Regions from separate parts of the Variovorax sp. J31P179 genome, predicted to be linked through region 1. Evidence: riboswitches for the same ligand, from Rfam matches in the RefSeq annotation. Region 1 holds a riboswitch; the other holds the start of a gene.

Region 1 (3,402 bases):
GGGCAGCACCAGCGTCTGCGAGATGAAGGACAGGTCGCCGACGATCAGGCCGAAGCTGTCGCCGACCGGCGCCTCGTCGTCCTCGTCGTCCTCGGATTCGGCGGCCCAGGCCTCGGCCGTCAGGGTGCGCGCATTGACGCCCTCGACCGCGGTCACGCGCGCATCTTCGCGGATGCGGGCGTGTAGCTGACCATGGCCGACGTCGACGCCGACCACATGCGCAGCACCGCGCTGCAGCAGGCAGTCGGTGAAGCCGCCGGTCGACTGGCCGACGTCGAGACAACGCCGGCCCGTCGGGTCGATGCCGGTGGCGGCCAGCGCGCCCTCCAGCTTGAGGCCGCCGCGCGACACGTAGCGGGCCTCGGCGGCGTCGAGCAGTTCGAGCTCGGCCGCTTCGGGGATTTCGTCGCGGTTCTTGCCCACGACGCGCCAGTCGGCGCCATCACGCCAGCGCAAGCCGCCGGCGATCAGGCGAACCGCCTGCGAACGCGAAGCGGCCAGGCCGCGTTCGACGAGCAACTGATCGGCACGCAAGGCGCGGCGCTCAGTAACGGTAGGTGTCCGGCTTGTACGGACCGTTCTTGTCGACGCCGATGTAGGCCGCCTGGGTGTCGGTCAGCGTGGTCAGCATGGCGCCGACCTTCTTCAGGTGCAGGCGCGCGACCTTCTCGTCGAGGTGCTTGGGCAGCACGTAGACCTTGCCGGCCTGGTAGGCGTCGGGCTTGGTGAAAAGCTCGATCTGGGCGATGGTCTGGTTGGCGAACGAGGACGACATCACGAAGCTCGGGTGGCCCGTGCCGCAGCCCAGGTTCACGAGGCGGCCCTTGGCCAGCAGGATGATCTTCTTGCCGTCGGGGAAGGTGATGTGGTCGACCTGCGGCTTGATCTCTTCCCACTCGTACTTCTCGATCGAGGCGACGTCGATCTCGTTGTCGAAATGGCCGATGTTGCAGACGATCGCCTGGTCCTTCATGGCGGCCATGTGCTCGTGGCGGATCACGTCGCGGTTGCCGGTGGTGGTGACGAAGATGTCGGCCTTGTCGGCGGCGTATTCCATCGTGACGACCTTGTAGCCTTCCATCGCGGCCTGCAGGGCGTTGATCGGGTCGATCTCGGTCACCCAGACCTGGGCGCTGAGGGCGCGCAGGGCCTGGGCCGAGCCCTTGCCGACGTCGCCGTAGCCGGCCACGCAGGCGACCTTGCCGGCGATCATCACGTCGGTGGCGCGCTTGATGCCGTCGACCAGCGATTCGCGGCAGCCGTAGAGGTTGTCGAACTTGCTCTTGGTGACCGAGTCGTTGACGTTGATGGCGCGGAACTGCAGCGTGCCCTTGGCCGACATCTCGTTCAGGCGGTGCACGCCGGTGGTGGTTTCTTCGGTCACGCCGATGATCTGGGCCGACTTGCGGGTGTACCAGGTGGGGTCGACCGCCAGCTTGGCCTTGATCGCGGCGAACAGGATGCGTTCTTCTTCGCTGGTCGGGTTGGCCAGCACGCCGAGGTCCTTCTCGGCCTTCTGGCCCAGGTGCATCAGCATGGTGGCGTCGCCGCCGTCGTCGAGGATCATGTTCGGGCCTTCGTCCTTCGAGCCCTTGGGGCCGAATTCGAAGATGGCGTGGGTGTAGTCCCAGTAGTCGGTCAGCGACTCGCCCTTGATCGCGAACACCGGCGTGCCGGCGGCGGCGATGGCGGCGGCGGCGTGGTCCTGGGTCGAGAAGATGTTGCACGAGGCCCAGCGCACGGTGGCGCCGAGGGCCTGCAGGGTCTCGATCAGCACGGCGGTCTGGATCGTCATGTGCAGCGAGCCGGTGATGCGCGCGCCCTTGAGCGCCTGGCCCTTGGCGAATTCCTCGCGGATCGCCATCAGGCCGGGCATCTCGGTTTCGGCGATGCGGATTTCCTTGCGGCCCCAGGCGGCCAGGGACAGGTCGGCGATCGCCTGGTCGGCGGTCGAGACGGGGGTGGTTTTGAGAACAGCGCTCATTGTGGGCTCCAAAGCGGGTTTGACAGTGGCCACTGCATTCGGGGAACGGACTCACCGCGAGAACAGCGGGTGAGCGTGGTTGCGATGATGGTCCGAGCCTCACGCCTGACGGCGCTGCAACGCTCCTCGGAACGGCGCATTTTAACGCCTGTCTCCGGACCGCCGCCAGCAAGGCGCGCCGGATCGGCCTAGACTGCGTTTCCCCTCCACTGCCGCACCGAATTCCGCCATGTCCAAAGCCAAGGTCCTCGCCCTGTCACTTGCAGCCGCCGCAGCGGCCGTTCTGTCCGCCGCAGCCTGGGCCCAGGGGGGCGCGGGCCAGCCCCCGGTGCGCGTGCGCGGCGTGATCGCCCATGTCGACGCCACCTCGCTGACCGTCAAGGACCGCAGCGGCGAAGTCGTCACGATGGTGCGTCCGCCCGACCTGCGGGTGGTCGAGGTGCTGCCGGTCACGCTGGACGCGATCAAGCCCAACAGTTTCGTCGGCGCCGGCTCGCTGCCCCAGCCCGACGGCACCCAGTGCGCGGTCGAGGTGCTGGTCTTTCCGGAGGCCATGCGCGGCACCGGCGAGGGTTTCCGGCCCTGGGACTACATGCCCAACGGCACGATGACCAACGCCACGGTCTCGGCCCTCGCCGCCGCGCCGTCCTCGGTGCCGGGCGGCCGCAAGCTGGTGCTGCGCTACAAGGACGGCGAGAAGACCGTGATCGTTCCCCGCGGCACGCCCATCGTCACCTTCAAGCCGGCGCAGGACGACCAGCAGGCGCTGGTGGTGCAGGGCGCGAAAGTGGTCGTCACGGCGCAGCTGAAGGACGGCAAGCCTACCGCCTCCAGCTTGCTGGTGGGCCGCAACGGCTTCACGCCGCCGATGTGAACAGTAAAATTGCGGGCTTTGCCTTCAGCAGACCGCGCCCGTGAGCGCGCACCGCGTTCACCATGACCTTCGCCTCCGAAACCAAACGCCGCCGCACCTTCGCGATCATTTCCCACCCGGACGCCGGCAAGACCACGCTGACCGAGAAGCTGCTGCTGTTCTCTGGCGCGATCCAGATCGCCGGCTCGGTCAAGGCCCGCAAGGCCTCGCGCCATGCCACCTCCGACTGGATGGAGATCGAGAAGCAGCGCGGCATCTCGGTGGCCTCGTCGGTGATGCAGATGGTCTATCGCGACCACGTCATCAACCTGCTCGACACGCCCGGCCACAAGGACTTCTCCGAAGACACCTACCGCGTGCTCACGGCGGTCGACTCGGCGCTGATGGTGATCGACGCCGCCAACGGCGTCGAAGCCCAGACCCGCCGGCTGATCGAGGTCTGCCGCCAGCGCGACACGCCGATCATCACCTTCGTCAACAAGATGGACCGCGAGGTGCGCGAGCCGCTCGAACTGCTCGACGAGATCGAGCGCGAACTCGGCAT
Region 2 (3,402 bases), on a different contig from region 1:
CGCGCCGTCCGATGAACTTCGGCACCGGCGGCACATAGCCAGCCCAGTCGACCGGCGTCTTGTTGGCCCGCGCCTTGGCCAGCGGCCACAGCGTCACCTGCTTCTTGTTGGCGTGCTGGTGGCGCACCTTGTCGTAGTCGGCATTGAGTTCGTCGATGTAGCTCGCCGCCTGGTCCGACAGCAGCGACTGCGCCACGCTCACGCTGCGCGAGGCATCGGGCACGTAGACCACCGGGCCTTCGTAGTGCGGCGCGATCTTCACGGCCGTATGGACCCGGCTGGTGGTGGCGCCGCCGATCATGAGCGGAATCTTCTTGATGCGGAAGTGCTCGTCCTTCTGCATCTCGCCGGCCACGTACTGCATCTCCTCGAGGCTCGGCGTGATCAGGCCCGAGAGCCCGACGATGTCGGCGCCCTCGACCTTGGCGCGCGCCAGGATCTCGTGGCAGGGCACCATCACGCCCATGTTCACGACCTCGAAGTTGTTGCACTGGAGCACGACCGTGACGATGTTCTTGCCGATGTCGTGGACGTCGCCCTTGACCGTCGCGATGACGATCTTGCCCTTGGTGCGGACATCGCGGCCGGCGGCCTCGTCCTGGCGTTTTTCTTCCTCGATGTAGGGAATGAGGTGCGCCACCGCGGACTTCATCACGCGGGCCGACTTCACCACCTGCGGCAGGAACATCTTGCCCTGGCCGAACAGGTCGCCGACGATGTTCATGCCGGCCATCAGCGGGCCTTCGATCACGTGCAGCGGACGCCCGCCGGTGGCCAGGATCTGCTGGTAGGCCTCTTCCGTGTCTTCCACGATGAAGTCGGTGATGCCGTGCACCATCGCATGCGACAGCCGCTGGTTCACGTGCACTGGGTGCTCGGCCGTGCCGCGCCATTCGAGCTTCTTGCTCTCGTCCTTGGCACCGCTCTTGGCGGTCTCGGCGACTTCCACCAGGCGCTCGCCGGCATCGGGGCGGCGGTTCAGCACCACGTCTTCCACGCGCTCGCGCAGTTCGGGCTCGAGGTCGTCGTAGACGCCGACCATGCCGGCGTTGACGATGCCCATGTCCATGCCGGCCTTGATCGCGTGGTACAGGAAGACGGTGTGGATCGCCTCGCGCACCGGGTCGTTGCCGCGGAAGCTGAAGCTGACGTTCGACACGCCGCCCGACACCTTGGCGCCGGGCAGGTTCTGCTTGATCCAGCGCACCGCGTTGATGAAGTCGACAGCGTAGTTGTTGTGCTCCTCGATGCCGGTGGCGATCGCGAAGATGTTCGGGTCGAAGATGATGTCCTCGGGCGGGAAGCCGATCTCGTCGACCAGGATGCGGTAGGCGCGCTCGCAGATCTCGATCTTGCGTTCGTAGGTGTCGGCCTGGCCCTTCTCGTCGAAGGCCATCACGACCGCTGCCGCGCCGTAGCGGCGCAGCAGCCGGGCCTGATGGCGGAACTGGTCCTCGCCCTCTTTCATGCTGATCGAGTTGACGATGCCCTTGCCCTGGATGCAGCGCAGGCCGGCCTCGATCACGTCCCACTTCGAGCTGTCGACCATGATCGGCACCCGCGCGATGTCGGGCTCGCTGGCGATCAGGTTCAGGAAGCGCACCATCGCGGCCTTGCTGTCGAGCATGGCCTCGTCCATGTTGATGTCGATCACCTGGGCGCCGTTCTCGACCTGCTGGCGCGCCACCGCCAGCGCTTCCTCGAACTGGCCGTTCAGGATCATGCGGGCGAAGGCCTTCGAGCCGGTGACGTTGGTGCGCTCGCCGATGTTGACGAACAGCGCGCCATCGCCGATCTGCACCGGCTCGAGGCCGGACAGCTTCATCGGGGGCGGGGTCTGGGACGCGGAAGAATCGATTGGCATGGGCTCACCTGTGGAAACGGGGTCAGGCGAGCGTCGTTGCACTCCAGTGCCTGGAAGCCCAAGCCTGACGCGGCCGGCCAGACGGCCGGCGGCGCTGCAACGCTCCTTGGGAGCCGCGGATTTTACGCTGGCTGCGCGGCGCCGGCGGCCGATGCCGGCAAGCCGAAGACGGCGTCGAAGGCCCAGTTGAAGACGAAGGTATAGACCAGGAAGAAAACCACCAGGCCGAGGTCCATCACCAGGGCGTCCCAGAGACTGACGCCGAGCCACCAGGCGAACACCGGCACCAGGAAGGCGATCAGGCCGCCTTCGAAGCCGATCGCGTGGGCGATCCGGCGGCGCAGGCTGCGGCCGCGCACCGCCTGGCCGGACTCCCAGCGCTCGAACAGGGCGTTGAACGAGAGGTTCCAGAGCACGGCGATGACCGAGGCGATCACCGCCAGCACGCCCGAATGGCCCAGTCCCTGGCCGGACATCAGCGCCAGGCCCGCGCTGGCCGCGACGATGGCGATGCCCTCGTAGAGGCTGATATAGACGACGCGGCGCTTGAGCCCTTGCATGAAATCGATCCTGTGTTGGTTGGCGTTGAGCTGGACTTTATGTTGGTTTACCTGATATAAAAAGTCATCTTCTTTCAGGTTCATTGATAGATCGGGGCGGCCGTGGGTTTTTCCAGCGACAGCGTGGCGGTGTTTCTCGCGGTGGTCGATCACGGCTCCTTCTCGGCGGCGGCGCGAGCGCTGGGCCGGGTGCCCTCGGCGGTCAGCATGGCGATCGCCAGTCTCGAAGCCGAGCTCGACCTCAGCCTGTTCGACCGCAGCGGTCGCGAGCCGCAGCCGACCGCGGCCGCGCGATCGCTGGAGCCGCAGGCGCGCCTGCTGGCGGCGCAACTCAAGCAGCTTCAGGTCCAGGCGCTGGCGCTGACCCAGGGGCTGGAGAACCGGCTGACGCTGGCCATAGCGCCCGAGTTGCTGGCCGCGCCCTGGAGCGGGCCGCTGGCCGCTCTGGCGGCCGAATACCCGCTGCTGGAGGTCGAGGTGCTGGCGGCGCCGCAGGCCGATGCGCTGGCGCTGCTACACAGCGGCAGGGCGCAGCTGGCCCTGGTGTTCGAGCGCCCCAGCCTCGACGGCCGCGAGGGTTTCCAGGAAGTGGCCAACGACACCATGGTGGCCGTGATGGCGCCCGACCATCCGGTGCTGGCCGCGGCTGGGGGACGGTTGCGAGAAGAACACCTGACGACCACGCGGCAGATCGTGGTCGCCGGACGCGACCTCGCCACCAGCGACCCGCGTTTCGTCTTCGCGCGCCATGTCTGGCGCACCGACAACGCGCTGGCCGCGCTGAGCCTGATCACCGCCGGCCTGGGCTGGGGCTGGCTGCCGCGCAACTTCGCGCGGCCGCACGTGGCGGCCGGCGCGCTGGTCGAGATTCCGTTCGAGAACCTGTCGAACGGGCTCGACCTGTGGGTCGATGTCGTGTGGTCGCGCGAGCGGCCGCTGGGCCTCGGGGCCCAGCGCTTCGTGGCGCTCATCGCCCGC

The links. A riboswitch is a leader RNA that binds a small molecule or an ion and turns the genes downstream of it on or off. The one in region 1 is predicted to bind S-adenosylhomocysteine.
Region 2: another riboswitch for S-adenosylhomocysteine. It lies ahead of metH (methionine synthase); the one in region 1 lies ahead of ahcY (adenosylhomocysteinase).

What each region holds. Positions count from the first base shown of each region.
Region 1 covers NZ_JASZYL010000006.1:403,195-406,596, forward strand. Annotated here, with positions in the region: gene QTI17_RS18375 (TlyA family RNA methyltransferase) at 1-534, opposite strand, end outside; gene ahcY (adenosylhomocysteinase) at 545-1,984, opposite strand; S-adenosyl-L-homocysteine riboswitch at 2,049-2,118, opposite strand; gene QTI17_RS18385 (hypothetical protein) at 2,214-2,858, shown strand; gene QTI17_RS18390 (peptide chain release factor 3) at 2,921-3,402, shown strand, end outside.
Region 2 covers NZ_JASZYL010000007.1:309,840-313,241, forward strand. Annotated here, with positions in the region: gene metH (methionine synthase) at 1-1,864, opposite strand, end outside; S-adenosyl-L-homocysteine riboswitch at 1,886-1,978, opposite strand; gene QTI17_RS20345 (PACE efflux transporter) at 1,987-2,424, opposite strand; gene QTI17_RS20350 (LysR family transcriptional regulator) at 2,527-3,402, shown strand, end outside.